One region of the Streptomyces sp. NPDC055749 genome, then DNA from elsewhere that is predicted to be linked to it. Evidence: riboswitches for the same ligand, from Rfam matches in the RefSeq annotation. Region 1 holds a riboswitch; the other holds the start of a gene.
What was found. Region 1 has a riboswitch for S-adenosylmethionine ahead of ACWGO0_RS24405 (aminotransferase class V-fold PLP-dependent enzyme). Riboswitches for the same ligand answer to the same signal wherever they lie in the genome.

Region 2: another riboswitch for S-adenosylmethionine. It lies ahead of thrC (threonine synthase); the one in region 1 lies ahead of ACWGO0_RS24405 (aminotransferase class V-fold PLP-dependent enzyme).

What each region holds. Positions count from the first base shown of each region.
Region 1 covers NZ_JBSHFH010000035.1:15,399-18,599, reverse strand. The annotation lists gene ACWGO0_RS24405 (aminotransferase class V-fold PLP-dependent enzyme) at 1-1,246, opposite strand, end outside; SAM riboswitch class IV at 1,425-1,541, opposite strand; gene trpD (anthranilate phosphoribosyltransferase) at 1,624-2,688, opposite strand; gene qcrB (cytochrome bc1 complex cytochrome b subunit) at 2,812-3,201, opposite strand, start outside.
Region 2 covers NZ_JBSHFH010000049.1:33,067-36,267, reverse strand. The annotation lists gene thrC (threonine synthase) at 1-1,276, opposite strand, end outside; SAM riboswitch class I at 1,295-1,422, opposite strand; gene ACWGO0_RS29215 (glucosyl-3-phosphoglycerate synthase) at 1,576-2,526, shown strand; gene ACWGO0_RS29210 (hypothetical protein) at 2,581-2,781, shown strand; gene ACWGO0_RS29205 (alpha,alpha-trehalose-phosphate synthase (UDP-forming)) at 2,837-3,201, shown strand, end outside.

The DNA.
Region 1 (3,201 bases):
CCCCGAAGCTGACCCGGATCGCGTTGAGGGACCGCTCGCCCGGACCGGCCTCCGGAGCGCCGCACTCGCCCTGGGTCTGCGGGTCGCTGCCCAGCAGGGTCCGCACCAGGGGGTGGGCGCAGAACAGGCCGTCGCGGACGCCGATGCCGTACTCCGCGGAGAGCGCGGCGGCGAAGTGCGAACTGTTCCAGTCCTCGACGACGAAGGAGATGACGCCGACCCGCGGGGCGTCGTCGCCGAACAGCGAGAGCACCCTGACCTCGGGCACCTCGGCGAGTCCGGCACGGACCTCGGAGACGAGCCGCTGCTCGCGGGCGACGAGGCTGTCGAAGCCCGCCTCGGTCAGCGCCTTGCAGGCGGAGGCGATCGAGTAGACGCCGATGACGTTGGGCGAACCGGCCTCGTGGCGGGCCGCGGTGGTGTGCCACTCCACGTCCACGCCGCCGTCGGTGCGCCGGGCGACCTTGCGCGAGGCCCCGCCGCCGGCCAGGTACGGCTCCGCGTCCTGGAGCCAGTCGGCGCGGCCCGCGAGGACTCCCGAACCGAACGGCGCGTACAGCTTGTGTCCGGAGAAGGCGACCCAGTCGACGTCCAGCTCCGCGATGTCGACCGGGTGGTGGGGCGCGAGCTGCGCGGCGTCCAGCACGATGCGCGCACCGTGGGCGTGGGCGGCGGCGGCCAGCTCCCTGACCGGCCACAGCTCGCCGGTGACGTTGGAGGCACCGGTGACGCAGACGAGCGCCGGGCCGTAGGGGTCGCGCTCGGCGAGCGCGCGCTCCAGGGCCTCGACGGCCTGCCCCGGGGTGCGGGGAGCGTTGAGGTAGGTCACGCGGGCGTCGCGCCACGGCAGCAGTGAGGCGTGGTGCTCGGTCTCGTAGACGAAGACCTCGCAGTCCGCGGGGAGCGCGGCGGCGAGCAGGTTGAGGGAGTCGGTCGTGGAGCGGGTGAAGATCACCTGGTCGTCGGCCCGGCAGCCGAGGAACTCCGCGACCGTCCTGCGGCTGCTCTCGAAGAGGTCCGTGGAGAGCTGCGAGAGGTAGCCGGCACCCCGGTGGACGCTGCCGTAGTACGGGGCGTACGCGGCGACGTCGTCCCACACCCGCTGGAGCGCCGGGGCGCTGGCCGCGTAGTCGAGGGCGGCATAGGTGACTTCGCCACCGGTAACGAGCGGAACCGTGACGTCCTTGCCCAGAACCGGCAGCGGGGCACAAATGGACTGGTCGATGGCAGCGGTGGAGACAGACATGGCGAACTCCCGTAACAGGCAGGCGAATTCCGCGCGCCGACGAGTACGCGGCAGCGCAGGAGAAGAGGAAAGGAGGGTGCGCGGAGGAGGGCCGGGAGGGGCCCTATCGCATTCGCTTGCTCACAAGAGACTCCCTAGGGACCAGGACCCCGGGGGTTGGCATTCACAGATGCCGAGGGGCCCGCGCTTGCCGTAGACCTCGCTGCCTACGGCCTGGTCTTCACCCGGGGCACCCCGCCACGGACGGAGGGTTGCCGGACAGCGAGCCGGGGCCTATTCGCTGTCACTCATGACCTGCCCAGCATCTTGCCATACGCACGGACATGCGCAAGGCGCGGTCCGCTATCCGGACCGCGCCCCGTGCGTACAGCGTCTGTTCAGGCGTTGCTGGCCGCCACCCAGCGCTCCAGCACCCGCTTGGCCGCACCGGAGTCGATCGACTCCCGCGCCCGTACGATCCCGGCGGCGATCTCCTCGTTCAGCGTGCCCGTCCCGCCGTCCAGGGCGACCAGCGCCGCCGCCGTGTTGAGCACCACCGCGTCGCGTACCGGACCGGTCTCGCCGTCCAGCAGCCGGCGGGCGACATCGGCGTTGTACGAGGCGTCGGCGCCGCGCAGGGCCTCCACGGGCACCAGCTCCAGGCCGACGTCGCGCGGATCGAACGCCTCCTCGCGCACCGCACCGTCCCGGACCACCCAGACCCGTGAGGTGGCCGTGGTGGTCAGCTCGTCGAGGCCGTCGTCGCCGCGGAAGACCAGGGCCGAGTTGCCGCGGTCGGCGAGGACGCCCGCCACGATGGGCGCCATCCGCAGATCGGCGACGCCGACGGCCTGGGCGCGCACCTGGGCCGGGTTGGTGAGCGGGCCCAGGATGTTGAACGTGGTCTGCGCGCCGAGCTCCTTGCGGGCCTTGGCCGCGTACCGCAGGGCGGGGTGGAACTTCACGGCGAAGCAGAAGGTGATGCCCGCCTCCTCCGCGACCTGGACGACGCGCTGCGGGGTCAGTTCGAGGTTGACGCCGAGCTTCTCCAGGACGTCGGACGACCCGCTCGCCGACGAGGCGGCCCGGTTGCCGTGCTTGACGACCTTGGCGCCGGTCCCCGCGATGACGATCGCCGACATCGTGGAGATGTTGACCGTCTTGGCGAGGTCTCCGCCGGTGCCGACGATGTCGACCGTGCGGCCCGGTACGTGAATGGTGTTGGCGTGTTCGTACATGGCCCGTACGAGCCCGGTGACCTCGTCGACCGTCTCGCCCTTGGCGCGCAGCGCGACGGCGAAACCGGCGATCTGCGCGTCGGTCGCCTCGCCGCTCATGATGCGGTCCATCGCCCACGCGGTGTCGTCCGACGACAGGTCCTCGCCACGCAGCAGCGGGTTCAGCACGCCCGGCCAGGAACGAGCCGCCACGCTGTCGCCGCCGTCCGGGGTCACAACGTTCATGGTCCGCTCCTGGGGTCCACAGCCGATAAGGGGATGGCCTCTACCTTATCCAGCCCGGAGGGCGGCAAAGAGCCCCGTCCATTCGATGGACGGGGCTCTCGCTGTGGCGATCAGTTCAGGTGATCAGTGGTGGCCGTGGCCGCTGGTGATCTCCTTGTACTCCTCGGTGGTGGGCTTGGCGATCTGGTTGTCCTCGCCGTAGTAGCCCTTGCTGAGCTTGACGCGCAGCTTCTCCACCGGGGAGACCTTGCGCTTGACACCGTTCTCGTCGACCGCAGGGCCGATCTCGGCCGGCTTGTACTGCTCGTGCGCGGTCAGCGTGTGCAGCTGGCCCGGGCTGAGCGGCTCGTGGATCTCGACGAACTCACCGTGCGGCAGGCGCTTGATGATGCCGGACTCGCGTCCGTGCAGCACCTTCTCCTTGTCGCGGCGCTGAAGGCCGAGGCAGATCCGCTTCGTCACGATGAACGCGACGACCGGAGCCACGAAGAACGCGATCCGGACGAACCAGGT
Region 2 (3,201 bases), on a different contig from region 1:
CGGCGTCGCGGAACGCGTCCAGGCTCGGCCGGATCGTCGCGGTCGCCTGCGAGGTCGCGGCCACCGCGTCGAGCGTCTTGAGGCCGTCACCGGTGTTCAGGACGACCGTGGTCAGCGTCGGGTCGAGCAGACCCGCCTCGATCAGCTTCTTCGTCACGCCGACCGTCACCCCGCCCGCGGTCTCCGCGAAGATGCCCTCCGTCTGCGCGAGCAGCTTGATCGCGTCGACGATCTGCTCGTCGTTCACGTCGTCCACGGCGCCGCCGGTGCGGCGGGCGATGTCCAGCACGTACGGGCCGTCGGCCGGGTTCCCGATCGCCAGGGACTTGGCGATCGTGTTCGGCTTCTGGGGGCGCACGACGTCGTGACCGGCCTTGAAGGCCACCGAGACCGGGGAGCAGCCCTCGGCCTGGGCACCGAAGATCTTGTACGGCTTGTCCTCGACCAGACCGAGCTTGATGAGCTCCTGGAGCCCCTTGTCGATCTTCGTGAGCTGCGAGCCGGACGCGATCGGGATCACGAGCTGGTCGGGCAGCTGCCAGCCGAGCTGCTCGCAGATCTCGTACGCCAGGGTCTTGGAGCCCTCGCCGTAGTACGGGCGCAGATTGACGTTGACGAAGCCCCAGCCCTCGCCGAGCGGGTCGCCGATGAGCTCCGAGCAGAAGCGGTTGACGTCGTCGTAGTTGCCCTCGATGCCGACCAGCTCACCGCCGTACACCGCGGCCATGACGACCTTGCCCTGCTCCAGGTCGTGCGGGATGAACACGCAGGAGCGGAAGCCGGCGCGGGCGGCGGCGGCGCCCACCGCACCGGCGAGGTTGCCGGTGGAGGAGCAGGACAGGGTGGTGAAGCCGAAGGCGCGGGCGGCCTCGACGGCGATCGCGACGACGCGGTCCTTGAAGGAGTGCGTCGGGTTGCCGGAGTCGTCCTTGACGTACAGACCGCCGGTGACGCCCAGCTCACGGGCGAGGTTGTCGGCCTTGACCAGCTTGGTGAAGCCGGGGTTGATGTTGGGCTTGTCCGCGACATCGGCGGGGACCGGCAGCAGCGGCGCGTAGCGCCAGATGTTGTTGGGTCCGGCCTCGATGCGCTTCTTCAGCTCGTCGGGGGAGCCGCTCGGCAGGTCGTACGCCACTTCGAGCGGCCCGAAACAGGACGCGCAGGCGAAAAGGGGGCCGAGCTCGAAACGCTCGCCGCACTCGCGGCAGGAAAGTGCCACGGCGGGACCGAGGTCCACAGAGGAATTGGTGTTCGTCTCAACAGTCTGCACAGCCATGATGGCGGAGGCCCTTTCTCCTCATCTTCCTCGTGACGCATTTCGCCACAAGACGGATTTGGCACCTTCCCCACCGTGACCTCGCGGTCGGTGGGGGGGTTGCCGGGACTTCAACGGGCCGTTCCCTCAGTCCCTCTGGATGAGCGCTGTGGCACTGGATCACCGATCCAGGCATTTGTCGGCGGGCGGACCCCGGGATGCAAGGGCCGTTCGCGTTGTTCAAGACTGTAACCGAAGCCTCGGACGGTTGAGATAGTCGTCCGAACCGCGAGATGGATCACATACAGGGAGTATCGACCGTGCTGGAAGAGGTGGAACGCTGGCTGACCAGGCGTTCCTGGTCGGCTGCCGATCGCCCGCTGGATCGTCTCGCAGCCGCCAGGACACGCGATCCGCACCGCGCGAGTGTCAGTGTCGTTCTGCCCGCCCTCAACGAGGCGGAGACGGTCGGCGACATCGTGACGACGATCCGGCGCGAGCTGATGGAGCGGATCCCGCTGGTCGACGAGCTGGTGGTGATCGACTCCGGTTCGACGGACGCCACCGCGAAGGTCGCCCGGGAGGCCGGCGCCCGGGTGGTCCACCGGGACGAGATCCTGCCCCGGATACCCGCCGTGCCCGGCAAGGGCGAGGTCCTGTGGCGGTCACTGCTGGTCACGAGCGGCGAGATCGTCTGCTTCGTCGACGCCGACCTCAAGGACTTCTCCGCGGACTTCGTCTCCGGCACCATCGGACCGCTGCTCACCGATCCCTCGGTGCAGTTCGTGAAGGCGATGTACGACCGCCCGCTTGGCGACACCGCCGGTCAGGGCGGTCGTGTCACGGAACTGGTGGCGCGGCCCCTGCTCAATCTGCACTGGCCGCAGCTGGCCGGATTCGTCCAGCCGCTCGGCGGCGAGTACGCGGTGCGGCGCTCCCTGCTCGAACAGCTCCCTTTCCCCGTCGGTTACGGAGTGGAGCTGGGCCTGCTCATCGACGCGCTGCACACGGTGGGCCTCGACGCGCTGGCGCAGGTCGACGTCGGCGTACGCAGACACCGCCACCAGGACGGCCAGGCGCTGGGGCGGATGGCGGCGACGATCTACCGCACGGCGCAGCTCCGGCTCTCCCGCGGCCATCTGGTGCGGCCCGCGCTCACCCAGTTCGAGCGGGGCGAGAGCGGCTTCGTACCGCGCACGCATGTGGTGGACACGGAGGAGCGGCCACCGATGCGGGAGATCGCGGAGTACATGTCCCGCCGCGCGGCGTAACACGTTTAGTCATAAAAATTACCTAGATTTACTTTTATGGCATTTCCTCGCTTTATGGCACTGTCCCTGCTGAGCTCCGCCGTGATGGTCCTGGTTACGGCCGCCCCGAGCTCCGCGCACGGATCGATGGCCGAGACCGGCAGCAGCGGTGAGCGGCTGTGGCTGCTCGGCGGCCTCGCGCTCGCCCTGACGGGGGCCGGAGTGGTCGCCCGCGCGGCGGCCCGCGGCCGTGGACGCCAGCGCGACCACGGCTGACCTGACCCGCCGTACTCACGTTTGGGGGGTTACGGAACGGGCTAGATTCCGCTACATGGTCTCCGAGCACGCTGCCCAGGTCCTCGTCGCGTCCAACCGCGGCCCCGTGTCGTACGCACAGGGCGAGGACGGCTCGCTCACATCGAAACGGGGCGGAGGCGGCCTCGTCTCCGGCCTCAGTGCCGTCGACGACAAGCTGTGGGTGTGCGCGGCCCTGAGCGACGGCGACCGCGAGGCGGTCAGGCAGGGGGTCGCCGAACCGGGTGTACGGATGCTGGACATCGACGCCGGCCTGCACGCCGACGCGTACAACGGCATCGCGAACTCCGTGCTCTGGTTCGTCCACCACATGCTGTACCAGACGCCGTTGGAGCCCGCCTTCGACGCGGAGTTCAGGAGGCAGTGGGCTTCGTACGAGGC